DNA from 2 places in the Streptomyces araujoniae genome. Region 2 is predicted to be linked to the other one. Evidence: riboswitches for the same ligand, from Rfam matches in the RefSeq annotation. Region 2 holds a riboswitch; the other holds the start of a gene.
What was found. A riboswitch is a leader RNA that binds a small molecule or an ion and turns the genes downstream of it on or off. The one in region 2 is predicted to bind glycine.
Positions count from the first base shown of each region.

Region 1: another riboswitch for glycine. It lies ahead of gcvP (aminomethyl-transferring glycine dehydrogenase); the one in region 2 lies ahead of gcvT (glycine cleavage system aminomethyltransferase GcvT).

Region 1 covers NZ_CP194070.1:889,871-900,193, forward strand. Annotated here, with positions in the region: gene ACQ9ZG_RS03640 (glutamate-cysteine ligase family protein) at 1-850, opposite strand, end outside; gene ACQ9ZG_RS03645 (hypothetical protein) at 1,340-1,924, shown strand; gene ACQ9ZG_RS03650 (DUF5999 family protein) at 2,237-2,443, shown strand; gene gcvP (aminomethyl-transferring glycine dehydrogenase) at 2,574-5,459, opposite strand; glycine riboswitch at 5,654-5,751, opposite strand; gene ACQ9ZG_RS03660 (PRC-barrel domain-containing protein) at 5,906-6,277, shown strand; gene ACQ9ZG_RS03665 (DNA polymerase IV) at 6,199-7,662, opposite strand; gene ACQ9ZG_RS03670 (MerR family transcriptional regulator) at 7,757-8,374, opposite strand; gene ACQ9ZG_RS03675 (bifunctional nuclease family protein) at 8,544-9,017, opposite strand; gene ftsR (transcriptional regulator FtsR) at 9,071-9,814, opposite strand; gene ACQ9ZG_RS03685 (FHA domain-containing protein) at 9,856-10,323, opposite strand, start outside.
Region 2 covers NZ_CP194070.1:5,668,316-5,678,638, forward strand. Annotated here, with positions in the region: gene glyA (serine hydroxymethyltransferase) at 1-375, opposite strand, end outside; gene gcvH (glycine cleavage system protein GcvH) at 395-772, opposite strand; gene gcvT (glycine cleavage system aminomethyltransferase GcvT) at 905-2,020, opposite strand; glycine riboswitch at 2,186-2,283, opposite strand; gene ACQ9ZG_RS24550 (AAA family ATPase) at 2,448-3,176, shown strand; gene ACQ9ZG_RS24555 (enhanced serine sensitivity protein SseB) at 3,258-4,025, shown strand; gene ACQ9ZG_RS24560 (enhanced serine sensitivity protein SseB C-terminal domain-containing protein) at 4,283-5,032, shown strand; gene ACQ9ZG_RS24565 (ABC transporter substrate-binding protein) at 5,308-6,978, shown strand; gene ACQ9ZG_RS24570 (ABC transporter permease) at 7,064-8,068, shown strand; gene ACQ9ZG_RS24575 (ABC transporter permease) at 8,070-9,032, shown strand; gene ACQ9ZG_RS24580 (ABC transporter ATP-binding protein) at 9,039-10,031, shown strand; gene ACQ9ZG_RS24585 (ABC transporter ATP-binding protein) at 10,028-10,323, shown strand, end outside.

The sequences.
Region 1 (10,323 bases), 4.8 Mb from region 2:
GCAGCGGCGGGAAGTAGCGCAGGTTCTCCTCGAACAGCTCGTAGGCGGAGGTGATCCACCGCTCCCCGAACCAGGTCCGGGGCCGTACCCCCTGGTTGGCCAGCTCCGGCGGCCGGACGTCGGTGGCCTGCTGGAACAGCGGGGGCCGCGACTCGCGCCACAGCTCCTTGCCGAAGAGGAACGGGGCGTTGGCGCCCAGCGCGATCTGTACGGCGGCGACCGCCTGGGCCGCGTTCCACACGTCCGCGAACCGGTCGGGCGTCACCTGGAGGTGCAACTGCACCGAGGTGCAGGCCGATTCGGGGGCGATCGAGGGCGAGGAGCAGACCAGGTGGTCGACGCCTTCGATATCCAGGGCGAAATCCTCCCCCCGGGCGGCCACCATTTGATCGTTGAGCAGGGTGTAGCGGTCCACGTCGGAGAGATTGGCCGAGACCACGTCGTGCTCGCCGAGCGTGGGCAGGATTCCGATCATGACGATCCCCGCGTCCACCTCACCGGCCTTGCGGTGCGCATAGGCGAGACCGGTCCGCAGCTCCTCCGAGAGCTGATCGAATACCCTGCCGCCGAGCCGGTGCGGAACGATATTTACTTCCAGATTGAACATCCCGAGTTCGGTCTGGAAATCCCGGCTCGCGATGCGTTGGAGCACTTCCTGATTCATCATCCGCGGCAGACCGTCGGTTCCCGCGAGATTCAGCTCTATCTCCAGCCCCATCAGGTTTCGGGGCCGGTCGAACCTCCGCTCCGCCAGGAGTCTTCCCAGCCCCTCCAGACACTGGTTGAGCTTGGTGCGGTATGCCTGCCGATCGGACAGGTCAACGGCGCCCGCCACGACCTTCTCCCCCATCGAGGGGTCCCTCCTCCAGTGGTCGGCCCGCCGACCGGGCCGCTCGCATCACGATCGATAATGCCCAGCGGGAGTGATCCGTAACGCCCCACACGCCACCGGAAACCCGCTAGGCTGGATGAAGGAGACCTGGGGCACATTCCGGTGGCATGCGACGGACGGCATTTCCCCCCGGAAAGTGCCCCTCGGAAACACCGGCGAGTTTCGGCCTACCGCTCCACCGAAAGAAGCCCAGGCAGGGGCGGTAAACGGCCGAACAAATCGCCAGGAAAACCCCGTTCCGAAGTCCGGATGTCGCCTTGTGCGAAATATCCCCGACGGCTAGCGGAAACACTGTGTGAACACCCGTCGTATAAACTCCGCCTGACGAGGCAGAGAGTTGACGCAACCGGCCCGTCATCGGCCTCATCCGGCCCCGCATGCCGACAGCGCCGTCTGCACCGCACCCGCCCCGTATCACCGTGTCTCCGAAGTGAGAGGCGACCCACCATGCCGCTGCATGTCCCCTCGGCTCCCGCGCCCGCCCTGCGCAGCGTGTCCGCGGCCCTCGGTTCTCCCACCGCGGTCCGCCAGGCCCGCACCTCCGCCCTCCGGTCCGCCCAGGGACCGCTGAGCCCCGAACTGCCCCTGCCCGTCCATGTCCTGGACCGCATCGCCCCGACCGGGACCGTGCCCCGGACCCGCCTGGCGGCGTGGCGCTTCCTGATCCGGAGCGAGGGCCGCGCGATCGCCGCCGCCGACATCATGCTCACCCCGGACGGCTGGAGCTTCTCGCACTTCTTCGAGGGCCCCTACCTCGCCTCGACGGAGCTGGCGGTCCGTCAGGCGGAGGCCTCGCCCACCGCGTACCAGGCGAGACTTCTCTCCATCCCCGAGCTGTACATGCTCACCCTCTGGCTGCACGACGACACCGAGGACGACGCCTCCACCGGGGTGCTCGCCCCGGCCGACGTCCTGGTGCCGCTGGCCCCGGCGCCCCCGGGCATCGCCGCGCACCGGCCGCACCGGGTGGCCGACCTGCTGCCCGTCATGACCCTGCGCGTGGGGCCGGGACCGCTGCTCAGCTCCGCCTGACCGGCGGCCGGGGAGGACACAGCCCCCGTGGTGCTCCGCCCCGTGACGGGGCGGAGCACCACGGGGGCTTTCCCCTACCCACTCGGACTAGCCCCATCCGGCCACCCCGAACCACCCGAAGGGACAGTGCAGTTGCGGTGAACCGTCCGCGCGGGTGACGCGTCATGGGAGGAGTAAGGGAGCTGGAGCGAAATCCCTGCGGAATCATCCCCGTGGGGCAACACTGGGACCGGACCGACTGATACGGGGGCGGCCATGAACCTCTCATCCAGCCGCAGGACACTCGACTCGACGCAGCGAAAGAACGCAGCCATGTGCCAACACCAGCCACCCTGCCCCACCGCCGACTCCCCCGACCGGGAGGCGGCCCGCCTGACGGCCCACCACCCGGAACAGGGGTGGAGCCTTCTGTGCAACGGCGTCCTGCTCTTCGAGGACACCGGCGAGCTACTGCCTGACGGGCAGATCATCGCACCGCACCGGCCGCTGGCGACGGGCAGCGTGGTGAAGGCCGCCTGACGGCGGCCGCACGGACGACGTAGCGGTACCGACCGCACCGCAGGGACAGCGCGGTACGGAGAAGGGGCCGGCCCGGGGAACTCCCCGCACCGGCCCCGACGCATGAATGTCAGCGCCCGACCCCGGAGGGTCAGCCGTCGTACTCCTCCAGCGGCGGGCAGGAGCAGACCAGGTTCCGGTCACCGAAGGCACCGTCGATCCGGCGCACCGGCGGCCAGTACTTGTCGGTGGCCGAGACACCGGCCGGGAAGACGGCCTCCTCGCGGCTGTAGCCGTGCGTCCAGTCGCCACCGAGCGCGGCGGCGGTGTGCGGGGCGTTGGCCAGCGGGTTGTCGTCCGCGCTCCACTCGCCGGAGGCGACCTTCTCGATCTCGGCGCGGATCGCGATCATGGTGTCGCAGAACCGGTCCAGCTCCGCGAGGTCCTCGCTCTCGGTCGGCTCGATCATCAGCGTGCCGGCCACCGGGAACGACATGGTCGGCGAGTGGAAGCCGTAGTCGATCAGGCGCTTGGCGACATCGTCGATGGAGACGCCGGTCGCCTTGGAGATCGGCCGCAGGTCCACGATGCACTCGTGGGCGACGAGCCCGGCCGGGCCGGTGTAGAGGATCGGGTAGTGCGGCTCCAGGCGCTTGGCGATGTAGTTGGCCGCCAGCACCGCCACCTGTGTGGCGCGCTTGAGCCCCTCGCCGCCCATCAGCCGGACGTACGCCCACGAGATCGGCAGGATGCCCGCCGAGCCCCACGGGGCGGCCGAGATCGGGCCCACACCTGTCTCCGGGCCCGCGGCGGGCTGGAGCGGGTGGTTGGGAAGGTACGGGGCGAGGTGGGCGCGGACGCCCACCGGGCCGACGCCTGGGCCGCCGCCGCCGTGCGGGATGCAGAAGGTCTTGTGCAGGTTCAGGTGCGAGACGTCGCCGCCGAACTTGCCGGGCTTGGCGAGCCCGACGAGCGCGTTGAGGTTGGCGCCGTCCACGTAGACCTGGCCGCCCGCGTCGTGCACCTCGCCGCAGATGTCCGCGACGTGCTCCTCGAAGACGCCGTGCGTCGACGGGTAGGTGATCATGAGGACGGCCAGCTCGTCGCGGTACTGCTCGATCTTGGCGCGCAGGTCCGCGACGTCGACCTCGCCGTCGTCGGCGGTCTTCACCACGACGACCTTCATGCCGGCCATGACCGCGCTGGCGGCGTTGGTGCCGTGCGCGGAGGAGGGGATCAGGCAGACGGTGCGCTGGTCGTCTCCGTTGGCCCGGTGGTACGCGCGCACGGCGAGCAGGCCCGCGAACTCGCCCTGGGAGCCGGCGTTGGGCTGGATGGAGACGGCGTCGTAACCGGTGACCTCGGCCAGGCGCTCCTCCAGCTCACGGATGAGCGTGAGGAAGCCCTGGGCCTGGTCGGCCGGGGCGAAGGGGTGCAGCGCGCCGAACTCGGGCCAGGTGATGGACTCCATCTCGGCGGTCGCGTTCAGCTTCATGGTGCAGGAGCCGAGCGGGATCATGCCCCGGTCCAGCGCGTAGTCGCGGTCGGCGAGCTTGCGCAGGTAGCGCAGCATCGCGGTCTCGGAGCGGTGCTGGTGGAAGACCGGGTGGGTCAGGATGTCGTCGGAGCGCAGCAGCGTCCCGGGCAGCGCGTCGGCGGCCGAGCCGTCCAGCGCCTCGATGTCGCCGTCGGCGCCGAAGGCGGCCCACACGGCGGCGATCTGGGCGCGGGTGGTGGTCTCGTCGCAGGCGACGGAGACGTGGTCGGCGTCGATGCGGCGGAGGTTGACCCCGCGTTCACGGGCGTCCGCGACGACGTCGGCGGCCTTGCCGGGCACCCGCACGGTCAGGGTGTCGAAGAAGGAACCGTGCACGACCTCCGCACCGGCGGCACGCAGGCCCTCGGCGAGGATCGTGGCGTACCGGTGGGTGCGGCGGGCGATCGTGCGCAGCCCGTCGGGGCCGTGGTAGACGGCGTACATCCCGGCCATGACGGCGAGCAGCACCTGTGCCGTACAGATGTTGCTGGTGGCCTTCTCGCGGCGGATGTGCTGCTCGCGGGTCTGGAGGGCGAGGCGGTAGGCCTTGTTGCCGTCCGCGTCGACGGAGACACCGACGAGGCGGCCGGGCAGGGAGCGGGCGAACTTCTCGCGGACGGCCATGAAGCCGGCGTGCGGGCCGCCGAAGCCCATGGGCACGCCGAAGCGCTGGGTGGTGCCGACCGCGATGTCGGCGCCGAGCGCGCCGGGCGAGGTCAGCAGGGTGAGGGCCAGCAGGTCGGCGGCGACGGTGACGATCGCGCCCAGCTCGTGGGCCTGCTCGATGACGGGCTCGATGGCGCGGACGGCCCCGGAGGCGCCCGGGTACTGGAGCAGGACGCCGAAGACGCCGCGCTCCGCGATCTCGGCGGGGATGCCCTCGCTGAGATCCGCGACGACGACCTCGACACCGGTCGGCTCGGCGCGGGTCTGGATCACCGCGACGGTCTGGGGCAGGGTGTCGGCGTCGACCAGGAAGACGCCGTTCTTGACCTTGCCCACGCGCCGGGAGAGCGCCATGGCCTCGGCGGCGGCGGTGCCCTCGTCGAGCAGGGAGGCGCCGGAGGTGGGCAGCCCGGTGAGGTCGGCGACCACCGTCTGGAAGTTGAGCAGGGCCTCCAGGCGGCCCTGGGAGATCTCCGGCTGGTACGGCGTGTAGGCCGTGTACCAGGCGGGGTTCTCCATGACGTTGCGCAGGATGACCGGCGGCGTGAAGGTGCCGTAGTAGCCGAGGCCGATCATCGGGGCGAGGACCTTGTTGCGGTCGGCCAGCGAGCGCAGCTCGGCCAGCACCTCCGCCTCGGTGCGGGCCGAGGGAAGGTCCAGGGCCTCCGCACTCTTGATCACATCGGGCACCGCGGCGGCGGTCAGCTCGTCGAGGGAGCCGTAGCCGACCTGGGCGAGCATCTTCGCCTGGGCCCCGGCGTCGGGGCCTATGTGGCGCTGCTCGAACGGAATGCCCTGCTCCAGCTGGGAGAGCGGAGTGCGACGGGGGGTCATGGTGGAGGCCTCCTGGTCTGTCACGACCTGCGAGGGGCACCACGGCGCGGGTGCCCGGACGGCCTCCCCCTCTGTCATCTCAACCTGAGAGCTTCACCGGCCCGCCCGGGGGGCGTGCCGGCTTTCACCGTCGGTGAGGGTCGAGTCCGTCCCGGCCTGCGCCCGCACGAACCCGCCCTGCTTTCCAGAGTGACCTCGTCCGTGCGGTACGGGGGCCTGAGAGATTCCGGGGAGGATTTGCTCCTTCGGCGCCTCCGGATTCTGCACCGGAGGACTCTCCCGCACGGGGTCAGCAGCCACGTGCCAGCCTACCAGCGGCCATCCCCGCGGAGTCCTCGAGTGGCCGACGCCACGGATCTGCACTTGTCTTGGTCCTGGTGGAGCGAGAGGGGCCCCTGGAGGGACCGGGAACCACCCTTGAGCAGTGGCGACCAGTGGGAGGCACCGTGCAGACCGATATCGATCCGCGCCGCCTGATCGGCCGCAAGGCGTTCGATCGCAAGGGCACCAAGATCGGAACGGTGGATGAGGTCTATCTGGACGACGCGACCGGTGTGCCCGAGTGGGCGGCCGTGCGCACCGGCCTCTTCAGCCGGGACGCGTTCGTCCCGCTGGAACCCAGCGAGTTCGTCGACGACACCCTGCGGATCCCCTTCGACCGCGCGCTGATCAAGGGCGCCCCGGACTTCGGCGTCGGCCGGCACCTCTCCCCGGAGCAGGAGCTGCAGCTCTACCGGCACTACGGTCTGGACTCCTCCCCGGCCGCGGAGACCGGTCCCGACCGCGACTTCGGCAGGCTGGCCGGCCAGGAGGAGTAGTCGACCGGGTCGCGGACCAGCGGCAGCGGGTCGGCCGGCGTCAGCTCCGGGTCGTCGATCCGGAACGTGCGGACCCGGCCGACCGGCCCGCCGGGCTCCTCGAACCGCACGGTCACCCGCCCCACCCCGCTCCCCTGCACCCAGCCGTGCCCGTGCGCCGCGTGGTGGACGTCGTGTCCGGCGGGCCAGCGCCGGGCGGCGAGCTGCTCGGCGCTCTCGGGCTCCTCGTCGGCGGCGGGCCCGGCCCCTTCCGCGCCGCTCTCCGGAGCCTGCCGCTCCGGCTCCCGCACCCGCTCGGCCAGCTCCCGGGCGTCCGCGGCCTGTGCGAACAGATCCTCCTGGGTGAAGTCCGCGAGCCCCGTGACGCCCACCCCGAGCAGCCGTACGCCCCCGGTGGTGTCGACGGCCTCCAGCAGCCGCCCGGCCGCCTCACGGACCACCGTGGGGTCGTCCGTGGGGCCCCGGAGGGTCTCGGAGCGGGTCAGGGTGGAGAAGTCGTACCGGCGGACCTTGAGCACCACCGTGCGCCCCGACCGGTGGGCGGCCCGCAGCCGCTCCACGCACCGCACGGCCAGCCGCTCCACCTCCGCGCGCACCCGCACCCGGTCGTGCAGGTCCACGTCGAAGGTGTCCTCGACCGATACGGACTTGGCGTCCCGCTCGGCGACCACCGGCCGGTCGTCGAGCCCGAGCGCCATCCGGTAGAGCCCGTGCCCATGGGCCTTGCCGACCAGCCGTACGAGCTCGTCCTCGCCCGCCTCCGCCAGGTCGTGGACCGTCGTCATCCCGGCGCGCCGGAGGTGGTCCCCGGTGGCGGGGCCGACGCCGGGCAGCGTCCGTACGGGCATGGGGGCCAGCAGCTCACGCTCGGTGCCGGGCTCTATGAGCACCAGCCCGTCCGGCTTGGCCTGCTCGGAGGCGATCTTGGCGAGCATCTTGGAGCCGGCGAGACCGACCGATCCGCTCAGCCCGGTCACCGCCCGGATGGCCGTACGCAGCCGCTCCCCGGTGCCGCGGGCCGAGGCCGAGTCGTCGGCGGTCCCGCCCGCCTCCAGGTCGACGAAGGCCTCGTCCAGGCTCAGCGGCTCGACCAGCGGCGAGAGCCGCCCCAGCAGCTCCATGACCTGCTCGCTCACCGACCGGTACAGCTGGAAGCGGGGCACCAGATAGGCGGCGTTCGGCGCGAGCCGCCGCGCCTGGGCCGTCGGCATCGCGGAGTGGACGCCGAGGACACGTGCTTCGTACGAGGCGGTGGCGACCACGCCCCGGGGGCCCAGACCGCCCACGACGACGGCCTTCCCGCGCAGGCTGGGCTTGGCCGCCTGCTCCGCCGAGGCGTAGAAGGCATCCATGTCCAGGTGGAGGATGGTCGGCGCGGGTCTCACACCTCCGATGCTGCCCTACGCCACTGACAACGGGGCGGCCCGGCACTCCGTGGAGTGCCGGGCCGCCCCGTTTCCGTTCCGTCCGCTCAGCGGCTCATCCGGCGCGGTTGCGGCGCCGGGCCAGCTCGTCGGCCGGGTTGTGCCCGATGAGGGTCTCACCGGTGTCGACCCGCTCGCCGTGGAGCTGGGAGAGCGCCGTGTCCACATCCCGCCAGACGACGCCCACGGCGATCCCGAAGACTCCCTGACCGCCCTGGAGGAGGCTGACGACCTCGTCCGGCGAGGAGCACTCGTAGACCGTCGCCCCGTCGCTCATCAGCGTCATGCGTTCGAGGTCCTGGAAGCCCCGGGCCCGCAGGTGCTGGACCGTGGTGCGGATGTTCTGCAGCGCGACCCCGGTGTCCAGGAACCGCTTGACGATCTTGAGGAGGACCACGTCCCGGAAACTGTAGAGACGCTGGGTCCCCGACCCGTAGGCCGGCCGGACGCTCGGCTCCACCAGCCCCGTACGCGCCCAGTAGTCCAGCTGGCGGTAGGTGATCCCCGCCGCCGCGCACGCCGTCGGTCCGCGATAGCCGATATCGCTCGCCGCTGCCACGCCGTCCGTCGCCACCGCGGCCGGCGCAGCCGGCTGCCTGATGGCGTGGTCGGCTCCACTGCCGTGCTGCGGATACGGCCCACCCGCCGCCGTACCGTCGCCGCTGCTTCTCACGCCGACCTCCGTCCTTGACCTGCCCACTCGAAGGTAGGCAGTCACTGGGGGTGCGTCAACGATCGCCACACTCGGCACGCCGAGTGATAATCACCCTGAGGGTGGTTTCCCGTGTCCGGCTTCCGGGAAAGGCTTCTCGAATGCGCTGACAAAACCCCCTGCGGGAGCGTCACTGGCTGTTGGTCCCGAAGTCCTCCGGTGAGATCTGGTCGAGGAATTCGCGGAACTTCTCCACCTCGTCCTCCTGCTCGTCGGGGATCGCGATGCCGGCGTCGTCCAGCACACCGTCACTGCCGTAGATCGGCGTGCCGGTGCGCAGGGCGAGCGCTATGGCGTCGGACGGCCGGGCGCTCACCTCGACCCCGCTGGCGAAGACCAGCTCCGCGTAGAAGACCCCTTCGCGGAGGTCCGTGATCCGGACCTCGGTCAGCTCCTGGCCCACGGCCTCGAGCACATCCTTGAACAGGTCATGGGTCAGCGGCCTGGCCGGAGCCATGCCCTGCTGGGCGAAGGCAATGGCGGTCGCCTCCCCCGGACCGATCCAAATGGGGAGGTACCGGTCGCCTCCCACTTCACGCAGGAGAACGATCGGTTGGTTGGAGGGCATTTCCACCCGGACACCGACAACGTCGAGCTCGTTCACACAGCAACCCTAGGACGTGCTCGCCATGTTTGGGTAGTCGGGCTCCGCCGACCTCAGTGCAGACGGCTGCGCAGAGCGGTCTGGACGAGCGCGGCGTGCAGCCGTACGGAGAGTTCCGCCAGCTCGTTCGCCGTCGCCTCGGCGTGCGCCCTGGTCTGCGGATTGCGGTGCAGGCGCAGCGGCGCGACCAGCTGCTCGACCAGACCGGCCTCACGGTCGGCGGAGGCCCGCATGGCCCGCAGATGGCGCGGCTCCAGGCCGAAGCGGCCGAGGTCGGCCACCAGCCGCGCCACGGTCACCATCTCGGCGTCGTAGCCGCCCTCGGGAGCCGCGACGATGAGCCCGTAGGACTCCCACTCCGCCAGCTGCTCCTCGTCGACCTGGGCGGCCGCCAGCAGCTCGGGACGCCCGATCCGGGCGGCGGTCGCCGCCCCGGGTCCGGACTCCCACACACCCTCGCCCAGATCCCGCTGTGTGCCCGGTGAGGGCAACACGGGCTGCTCACCCCGGGCCAGGGCGTCCAGGTGCTCCCGGATGACCTTGAGCGGCAGATAGTGGTCCCGCTGCATCCGGAGGACCTGGGCCAGCCGCTCCACGTCACCGGGGGCGAACTTCCGGTAGCCGGACGGAGTCCGCTGCGGCTCGACGAGCCCCTCGGCCTCCAGGAAGCGGATCTTGGAGATCGTGACTTCCGGAAACTCTTCGCGCAGCCGGGTGAGCACCGTACCGATGCTCACCCAGCGCGCGTCCGCGGTGGCGGTGCCGTCACCGGCACCGCCTGTCGGTGTTCGCAGCATGGGCCTTCCTGGGGGTCCCCCCGGACGGTTCCGAGGGCTGGTCACACGCCCCGCGGGCTCGCATAGAAGACCAGGCGGTACTTCCCGATCTGGACTTCGTCGCCGTTGGACAGCAGGACCGAATCGATGCGCTCACGGTTGACATAGGTGCCGTTGAGACTGCCGACGTCACCCACGGTGAAGCTACCGTCCGGACCCCTGTGGAACTCCACATGACGCCGCGACACGGTCACGTCGTCGAGGAAGATGTCGCTCTGGGGGTGCCGGCCGGCGGTCGTGAGATCGCTGTCGAGCAGGAAACGGCTGCCGGAGTTCGGGCCGCGGCGCACGACCAGGAGCGCCGAGCCACCGGGGAGCGCGTCGACGGCGGCCTGGGCCTCCGGGGAGAGCGAGGGCAGGGCCGTCTGGCCCGTCGCCTCGGCGTCGTACGCCTCGAGACCGGAGATCGAGATCGTGGACGTCGTCTCCGAGGCACGCTCGGGGACACCGCCCCGCAGCGGCGTACCGCA
Region 2 (10,323 bases):
ACCGCCGTGGGCCAGGTTCAGGCCCATGATCGTGTCGCCCGGCTTCAGCAGCGCGAACATCGCGGCGGCGTTCGCCTGCGCACCGGAGTGCGGCTGGACGTTGGCGGCCTCGGCGCCGAACAGGGCCTTGATCCGGTCGATCGCGATCTGCTCGACCACGTCGACGTGCTCACAGCCACCGTAGTAGCGGCGGCCCGGGTAGCCCTCGGCGTACTTGTTGGTGAGGACGGAGCCCTGCGCCTCCATGACCGCGACCGGAGCGAAGTTCTCCGAGGCGATCATTTCGAGGGTGGACTGCTGACGGTGGAGCTCGGCGTCGACGGCGGCGGCGACGTCCGGGTCCAGCTCGTGGAGGGAGGAGTTCAGAAGCGACATCAGGGGGTCCCTTAAGGTCTCAGTTGCCGGAGAACGCGGTGTACTCGTCGGCGGAGAGCAGGTCGGCCGGCTCCTCCGTGACGCGCACCTTGAACAGCCAGCCGCCCTCGAAGGGAGCGGAGTTCACCAGCGAGGGGTCGTCCACGACGTCCTGGTTGAACGCCGTCACCTCACCGGTCACCGGCGAGTACAGGTCGCTGACGGACTTGGTCGACTCCAGCTCACCGCAGGTCTCGCCCGCGGTCACCGTGTCACCGACCTCCGGGAGCTGGGCGTAGACGACGTCACCGAGCGCGTTGGCCGCGTACTCCGTGATGCCGATCGTGGCCACGCCGTCCTCGACGGCCGACAGCCACTCGTGCTCCTTGCTGTACCGCAGCTGCTGGGGGTTGCTCATGACCTGAATTCTCCTGTACGCGGGGGAGTGCTGATGAACGGTGGTCTTACGGTGTGAGACGGAGGTACGTCACTTCCGTGACGCCTGCGCGCCGGTGCGGAGGGATCGGAATGCCCCGTTCCCTCCGGGATATCACTTCTGGCGCTTGTAGAACGGCAGCGCGACGACCTCGTACGGCTCGTGCGTGCCCCGGATGTCCACGCCCACGCCCTCGGTGCCCGGGGCGGCGAAGGCCGCGTCCACGTACGCCATGGCGATCGGCTTGCCCAGGGTGGGGGAGGGGGCGCCGGAGGTGACCTCGCCGATCACCTTGCCGTCCGCCACCACCGAGAAGCCCGCGCGCGGGACCCGGCGGCCCTCGGCGACCAGGCCGACCAGCTTGCGCGGCGGGGCGGTCTCGGCGCGCTCGGCGGCGGCCGTCAGCGCCTCGCGCCCGACGAAGTCGCCCTCCTTCTCGAACTTCACCACCCGGCCCAGACCCGCGTCGAACGGGGTGAGCGCCGTCGTCAGCTCGTGCCCGTACAGCGGCATGCCCGCCTCCAGGCGCAGCGTGTCCCGGCAGGAGAGGCCGCAGGGGATCAGGCCGTGCGGGGCACCGGCCTCCGTCAGCGCCTGCCACAGGGCCTCGGCGTGCTCGGGCGCGACGAACAGCTCGAAGCCGTCCTCGCCGGTGTAGCCGGTACGGGCGATGAGCGCCGGGACCCCGGCGACCGTGCCCGGCAGGCCCGCGTAGTACTTCAGCCCGTCCAGGTCCGCGTCGGTGACGGCCTTCATGATGGCGGGGGACTCGGGGCCCTGGACCGCGAGCAGCGCGTACGCGTCCCGGTCGTCGCGCACCTCGGCGTCGAAGCCGCCGACGCGCCCGGTCAGCGCGTCCAGCACGATCTGGGCGTTGCCCGCGTTGGCGACCACCATGTACTCGGTCTCGCCCAGCCGGTAGACGATCAGGTCGTCGACGATCCCGCCGTCCTCCTGGACGATCATCGTGTAGCGGGCCCGGCCGTTGCCGACGGTGGCGATGTTGCCCACCAGCGCGTAGCTCAGGAAGGCCGCGGCCTCGGGGCCGGTGACGGTGATCTCGCCCATGTGCGAGAGGTCGAAGAGCCCGGCCCGGGTCCGTACGGCGTTGTGCTCGTCGCGCTCGCTCGCGTACCGCAGGGGCATGTCCCAGCCCGCGAAGTCGGTCATGGTGGCGCCGAGCGAGCGGTGAGTCGCGTCGAGGGCGGTGAGACGGGGGGCAGTGCTCATGGGCATGGCTCCAGGGCATGACGACGTCGGGACGGAGATCCTCCCCATCTGTCATCGGAACCTGAGAGGTTCGCCGATAGCCCCGCAGGGGGGTATGCCCCCGGTCGCGGGGGTCGGCTTGCACCTTGGGTGGAGCCGCCGGGGCGGCCCGCTTTTCAGATCTGCCTCATCCACGCGGTACGGGGCCTGAGAGATTCAAGGGAGGATCTTGCTCCTTCGGCGCCCGGCTCACACTGTGGCCGGAACTCTCCCGCGCGGATTCGAACGGCCGGTATGCAGTTGGCGCGGTCATCATCGCACGCATTGCGCCGGAGTGGGGAGGCCGGTCCACAACGGGTCGGTGAACGCCGGGAACGGTTGTGGAGCCTTGCCGTTTCTTTACACTTCAGGAGCAGGCGTGGGCGGCCCGACAGCAGGGGGATGGGCGATGGCGTTGCAGCGGTCGGTACCGGCCGGGGTCGCGCACGGCGCGATGCCCGCACAGCCCGGCGCAGCCGTACCGGAAGGGGCCGCACCGCACGGTGCCTCCCCGGGCGAGGTGATCACCTCGCCCGCGCCGGTGGTACGGGATCTGCGCGGGCGCACCGGCCACGCTCCGTACAGCCTCGATTTCGCCGCCGGGGACATCGTCGTCGTCTCCGGGCTCCCCGGCGGCGGCAAGTCCACCCTGATCCGGCAGGCCGTCACCGGCCGGGCGATCGACTCCCAGGACGCCCGCGACCGCTGGGCCGCCGCCCTGCCCCCCTTACTCCCCTACGCCCTCTACCGCCCCCTGGTCCGCGCCGCCCACTACCTCGGGCTCCGGGCCGCCCTGCGCTCCGGCGAGTCCGTCGTCGTCCACGACTGCGGTACGCAGACCTGGGTACGGAGCTGGCTCGCCCGGCACGCCGCCCGCCGGGGCCGCCTCCTCCATCTGATCCTCCTCGACGTGGACCCCGCCACCGCCCGGCAGGGCCAGCGGCAGCGCGGCCGGGGCGTCTCCGGATACGCCTTCGCCCGCCACCGGCACGCGGTGGCCCGGCTGCTCCACGCGACCGAACAGGGCGTGCTCTTCGCCGGCTGCGGTTCGGCGGTCCTGCTGGACCGCGCGGCGGCGAGCGCGCTGAGCCGGATCTCCTTCACCGACGGCGAGGTCCCGGCCGCGCGCGCCGGTTAAGGTTCTGGCCGGGCGACGACAGCGCCGAGCGACGACAGGCGACAGCGCCGAGCGACGACAGCGGAGAGAGGCACCGAGGACGTGGACATTCCGGCACCGGCCCAGGCGAACCCCCAGCACATATGGCCCGCCAACGAGCTGGAAGAGGTGCTGGCCGCCTCCCTCGGCGTCCCCGACGCGGGCGCCCGCCTCGTCGAGGTGCTCGGCCGCAGCTCGGTCTGGGTGCCGCTGCCCAACGGGGGCTCGCCCGCCAGCGCCGACCTGGACCTGCCGATGATGGACATCGAGGGCGCCGCGTACGTCCCGGTCTTCAGCTCCGAGGGCCAGTTCCTCAGCTGCGTCGGCGGCCACATGTCCTTCGCCGTGGCCCCCGCCCGTGACTTCGCCCGGGGGCTGCCCCCGCAGGTCGGCATCGCGGTGAACCCGGGCGGCGCGGTCGGCATACCGGTCCCCCCGCCCGCCGTCGCCGACCTCTGCCGGGCCGGGCGCACCGCCCTGGACGGACCCGCCACCGGCGGCCGCGTACGGCTGTTCGAGCCGGACTGGCAGCACGACCCGGTCGACCTCCTCACCGCCGTCTCCGCCGAGTTCGAGGCCACCGGCGTGGTCTCCACCGCCCGCCGCGCCCTCGCCAGCATCGAGGGCGGCGACCCCGTCCTCTTCGTCGGCGTCGAGTGCGCCTCCTGGGACGGTACGGGCAACGCCCCGATGGACGCCCTGGGGCGGGCGCTCGGCCGCGTCGAGGTGCCGTGGCCGGTGAACCTGGTCCTGCTGGACGTGGCCGACGACCTGGTCGGCGACTGGATGCGGGAGAAGGTGCGGCCCTTCTACCGCCGCGAGGGCCACTGAACGGACCGGCGGCACGGGCCGCCGGCGGGCGCGTACGGAGCGGCGGCCCGGCGGGCACCGGCCGCGTTCGCAGGGCTCCCGGGGCGGGCACCCGCGGACCGTGGCGTCAAGCCGGTGTCAGAACTGGCGCATAAGCTGGTTTGATGGCGGGGTCGCTCCCGTGTGCCCGGGAGCGTCGGCGCGAGTCGGACGGAACGATGAGGGGCGGGACCAGGGTGAGTGCGTCAGGCACCGCGGCGGCCGGCAAGGTCGAGCACATGCTGCGCCAGGTCGGTCCCGGGCGTTACGACGCCTACGAGGAACTGCTCGCGGCCCTCGCCGACGGCCGGATCTGGATGCTGCTCTGGCACGGCACGGCCGGCTCCCCGGACGCGCAGTACGGCTCCATGGAGGTCGACGGCCTGGGGTACGCCCCCTGTGTCACCTCGGCCCAGGAGCTGTCCGCCAGCGGCTGGACCCGCGCCCACGAGCTGGTCTCCGGCCGGGACATCGCCCGCACCCTCTTCCCCGACCGCTGGGGCATCTGGCTCAATCCGCACGCCCCCGGCGGCGGTGTCGGCATCCCCTGGCTCGACCTGCGCCGGATCTCCACCGGTCTGGACCGGCTCCCCGCCGGACCGCTCCGGCTCACCGAACCCGCCGTGGAGCTGCCGCAGTTCTACGCCCAGCTCACCCAGAACGCCCACCGCACCCCCGCCGTCCGCTCGCTGCGCCGCGCCTGGGTGCACCCCGCGGTGGGTGTCCCGTACCTCGCGATCGGGCTCGATCTCTACGATTCCGGGCGCGCCTCCGTCGACGCGGTGCGCACGATGATGCGGCAGTCGATCGGCGCGGTCCCCGACGGGCTGCCCGTCTCGACCGTCGCCCTGTCCGACGAGTACGACCCGGTCGCGATGTGGCTGCGGGCCAACGCCCGGCCGTTCTACGACCGCGAGCCGCACGCCCCGGCGGGCCCGCCGCCGGCCCCCGCCCCGGGATACGGCTACCCGCCCCAGCACCACCGCTGACCCGCTCGGCCGGGCCCCGCCGCGTCGCCCGCAGGCCCCGCCGGACCGCGGGTCCCCGCGGAGCCCCTGACCTGCCCGGCAGCCCCGCGCCGCCGAACATCCCCAGATGTCCGGCCTGTTAACTGCCCTCGCGGGGATGTCCCGGAACTGGATGTTTTGTCAACTGTCCGGGTCTCGACTAGGTCTCACCGCTATCCGGACTGTTCTCTTGCGGCATACCCCGTCTGTAGTGTGCGGCCATCAACCTCACCACATGGCGAACCAGGGGTGGACCCATGCGCATATTCAAGTCCCGGGCTGTCCGGGCGATCACGACAGCGGTCGCTGTCGGTCTGATCGCCACGGGCTGTTCCAGCGAGCGGGACGAGGGCGGCTCCAAGGGGGGCGACAAGGACACCTTCGTCTTCGCCGGCTCCGGTGACCCCGGCTCCCTCGACCCGGCCCTCGCGACCGACGGCGAGACGTTCCGCGTCACCCGTCAGGCGTTCGAGGCCCTGCTGGAGCACGAGTCCGGCGGCAGCGAGCTGGTCGGCGGCCTCGCGGAGAAGTGGTCGAGCGACCCGTCGGGCAAGGTCTGGACGTTCAACCTGCGCCAGGGCGTGAAGTTCCACGACGGCGAGGTGCTCAACGCCGCCGCGGTCTGCGCGAACTACGACCACTGGTTCAACTGGAAGGGCACGTACCAGTCCAGCGCGGTCTCCTACTACTGGCAGACCATCATGGGCGGGTTCGCGAAGAACGAGGACGCCGAGGCGCCCAAGCCGAACTACAAGTCCTGCACCGCCAAGGACGAGAACACCGCGGTGATCGAGGTCAACGAGACCTCGGCCAACCTGCCGGGCGGCTTCTCCCTCCAGGCGCTCGCGATCCACTCGCCGAAGGCGATCAAGGAGTACGAGAAGCAGGAGGCGACGGCCAAGGGCGACGCCATCACGTACCCCAAGTACAGCCAGGAGGCCGGCACGGTCGCCGGTACCGGCCCGTACAAGATCGTCAAGTGGAACAAGGGCAACAAGGAAGTCTCCCTGGAGCGCTTCGACGACTACTGGGGCGACAAGGCCAAGGTGAAGAACCTGGTCTTCCGCACCATCTCCACCGAGGAGACCCGCCGCCAGGCGCTCCAGGCCGGTGACATCGACGGCTACGACCTGGTCTCGCCCGCCGATGTGACGACGCTGGAGAAGCAGGGCTTCGAGGTCCCGACCCGCGACGTCTTCAACATCTTCTACGTCGGCATGACCCAGTCGGCCAACCCGGCGCTGAAGAAGCCCGAGGTCCGGCAGGCCATCACGCACGCCATCGACCGCGAGAACCTGGTCAAGACCCAGCTGCCCGAGGGCGGCAAGGTGGCGACCCAGTTCATGCCCGACACGGTCGCCGGCTTCTCCGACAAGGTGAAGACGTACCCCTTCGACACCGCCAAGGCGAAGGACCTCCTCAAGCAGGCCGGCGAGGAGAAGCTCAGCGTCGAGTTCTGCTACCCGACCGAGGTCACCCGCCCGTACATGCCCGCCCCGCAGGACCTCTTCGAGCTGATGAAGGCCGACCTGGAGAAGGCCGGCATCACCGTCAAGCCGAAGGCCATGAAGTGGGCCCCGGACTACCTGGACGCCACCGAGTCCGGCTCCTGCGCCCTGCACCTGCTGGGCTGGACCGGTGACTTCAACGACGGCTTCAACTTCATCGGCACCTGGTTCGCCAAGCCCGACAAGCAGTGGGGCTTCAAGGACGAGAAGATCTTCGACGCCGTGAACGCGGCCTCCAAGGTCGCCGACGCCGCGGGCCGCACCGAGGCGTACAAGAAGGCCAACGAGGCGATCATGGAGTACGTCCCGGGCGTGCCGATCTCGTCGTCCCCGCCGGCGATCGCGTTCGCCAAGAACGTCAACCCGCCGAAGGTCTCCCCGCTGACGCAGGAGAACTTCGCCGAGGTCTCCTTCAAGTAATCGCACACCAGCGGGTCCGCCCGGCCACAGCTACCAGGTGGCCGGGCGGACCCGCATCAACGCACGTGAGAAAGGGGCATGCGGGGTGCTGCGACTCGTCGTCAGAAGACTTCTCCAGCTCATTCCCACCCTGCTCGGCCTGTCGGTCCTGCTGTTCCTCTGGCTGAACCGACTGCCCGGCGGACCCGCATCGGCGATCCTGGGCGAGCGGGCCACCGAAGCCGAAGTGGCGAGGATCAACCGTGCACTCGGGCTCGACGAGCCGGTGCACGTCCAGTACTGGCGCTTCCTGAAGCGCATCTTCGAGCTCGATCTCGGAACCTCCACCCAGACCGGGCAGCCGGTGTGGGACGAATTCGCCCTGCGCTTCCCGGCCACCGTGGAGCTGTCCATCGCCGCGATCCTCATCGCCGTGGCCGTCGGCATCCCGATGGGCTACCTGGCGGCGAAGCGGCGCGGCGGCTGGCTGGACGTCGCGTCCGTCTCCGGATCGCTGCTCGGCATCTGCATCCCGGTCTTCTTCCTCGCCATGCTGCTGCGCGGGATCTTCTCCGTCCAGCTGGGCTGGTTCCCGAGCCAGGGGCGGCTCACCACCGGCCTCAACGCCACCGACATCACCGGATTCGCCGTCCTGGACGGGCTGCTGACCGGTGAGTTCGACGCGAGCTGGGACGCGATCATGCATCTGGTGCTGCCCGCCCTCGCGCTCGCCTCGATCCCGCTCGCCGTCATCGTCCGGATGACCCGCGCCAGCGTCCTGGAGGTGCTCGGCGAGGACTACATCCGCACCGCCGAGTCCAAGGGCCTGGACAAGCGCGTCGTGCGCGGCCGGCACGTGCTGCGCAACGCGCTGCTGCCGGTGATCACCGCGGTCGGCCTGCTGACCGGCAGCCTGCTCTCCGGCGCGGTGCTCACCGAGTCCGTCTTCGACTTCGGCGGCATCGGCTCGTTCATCCGTACCGCGATCGACGGCCGCGACTACCCGGTCCTCGTCGGGTTCATTCTCTTCATCGCGATGGTGTACGTGCTGATCAACCTGCTGGTCGACCTCGCGTACAGCATCATCGACCCGAGAGTGCGGGTGCACTGACGTGACGATTCTGACCAACAAGGCAGACAAGATCGACCGTCTCGCCGAGCTGACCCAGAGCTCCGAGTCCGTCTCGGGCAGCAGCCTGTGGCGCGAGGCGTTCCGCCGGATGCGCTCCAGCAAGATGGCCATCATCGGCGCGGCCATCATCGCCGCGTTCGTGGTCGTCGCCGTCGTCGGGCCGATGCTCGCCCCGCACGGCCCCACCGCCCAGAACTGGCGCGCCGAAGTCTTCCCCAACCAGGGCAAGTTCGTCGGCATGCGCGGTGAGAACTGGTTCGGCCTGGACCACCTGGGCCGCGACATGTTCTCCCGCTGGCTCGTCGGCGCCCGGCAGACCCTCCTGGTCGGTGTGGTCTCCATGCTCATCGGCCTGATCGTCGGCGCCACGGTCGGCGTCCTCTCCGGTGCCGCCGCCACCCTCGGCGGCAAGATCGGCAAGCGCGTCGACACCGTCATCATGCGCATCACCGACATCATGCTGTCGCTGCCGTCCCTGCTGCTGGCCGTCTCCATCGCCGCCGTGCTCGGACAGTCGCTGACCACCGTGATGATCGCCGTCGGTGTCGTCCAGATCCCCATCTTCGCCCGCCTGCTGCGCGGTTCCATGCTCGTGCAGGGCGGCGCGGACTACGTGCTCGCCGCGAAGGCGGTCGGCATCCGGCGCAAGCGGATCGTGCTGACCCAGATCCTGCCGAACTCGCTCAGCCCGGTGATCGTCCAGGCCACGCTGAGCCTCGCCACCGCGATCATCGAGGCGGCGGCCCTCTCCTACCTGGGGCTCGGCAACCCCGACCCGGCCGTTCCCGAGTGGGGCGTGATGCTCTCCCAGGCACAGCGCTTCTTCGACAACGAGCCGATGATGGCCGCCTATCCGGCCATCGGGATCATCATCACCGCACTCGGCTTCACCCTGCTCGGCGAGGCCATGCGCGAAGCCCTCGACCCGAAGCTGCGAGGCTGACATCCCATGCCACTGCTCTCAGTTGAAGAACTCAGCGTCACCTTCACCGCGCGCGGCCGCAAGGACGCCACGGCCGTGGACGGCGTCTCCTTCGACGTCGACCAGGGCCAGGTCGTGGGCCTGGTGGGCGAGTCCGGGTGCGGCAAGTCCGTCACCTCGCTCGCCCTGATGGGGCTGCTGCCCCGCAAGGGCGTACGGATCGGGGGGCGGGCCGAGTTCGACGGACGGAACCTGCTGACCCTCGGCGAGCGCAAGCTCCGCGACATGCGCGGCAGCCAGCTCGCGATGATCTTCCAGGACCCGCTCTCCTCGCTGAACCCGGTCGTCCCCATCGGCATCCAGGTCACCGAGATCCTCCAGCGCCACCGCGGCCTCAAGGGCGAGAAGGCCCGCAAGGAAGCGGCCCACCTGCTCGACCGGGTCGGCATCCCCGACCCGGACCGGCGGCTCAAGGAGTACCCGCACCAGCTCTCCGGCGGGATGCGCCAGCGTGCGCTGATCGCCATGGCGGTGGCCTGCGCGCCCCGCCTGCTGATCGCGGACGAGCCGACCACGGCGCTCGACGTGACCATCCAGGCCCAGATCCTGGAGCTGCTCAAGGAACTGGTCGACCAGGAGGGCACCGCCCTGCTGATGATCACCCACGACCTGGGCGTCGTCGCCGGCCTCTGCGACGAGGTCAACGTCCTCTACGCGGGCCGGGCCGTGGAGTCGGCGGACCGCCGCGAGCTGTTCGCCCACCCCACCCACCCGTACGCGCACGGGCTGCTCGGCTCCATCCCGCGGCTCGACGCGCCCCGCGGCGAGCCGCTCAACCCGATCCGCGGCTCCATCAACGACAAGATCGCCTGGGCCGACGGCTGCGCCTTCGCACCCCGGTGCGACCACTACACGATGGAGTGCCTCACCGGCACCCCCGAACTGACCGAACCACGCGCGGCCGGACACCAGGTCCGCTGCGTCAACCCGGTCCTGCCCACCGCGGAGGTCCCGGCATGAGTCTGCTCGAACTGGACGGCGTCAAAGTCCACTTCCCGGTGAAGAAGGGCCTCTTCTTCGACCGTACGGTGGGCCACGTCTACGCCGTCGACGGTGTCTCGCTCAGCGTGGAGGCGGGCCAGACCTACGGCCTGGTCGGTGAGTCCGGGTGCGGCAAGACGACGCTCGGCCGTGCGGTGCTGCGGCTGAACGACATCACCGAGGGCGCGGTCGTCTTCGACGGCACCGACCTCGCGCAACTGCCCGCCGAGGAGATGCGGACCTTCCGCCGCCGCCTCCAGATGGTCTTCCA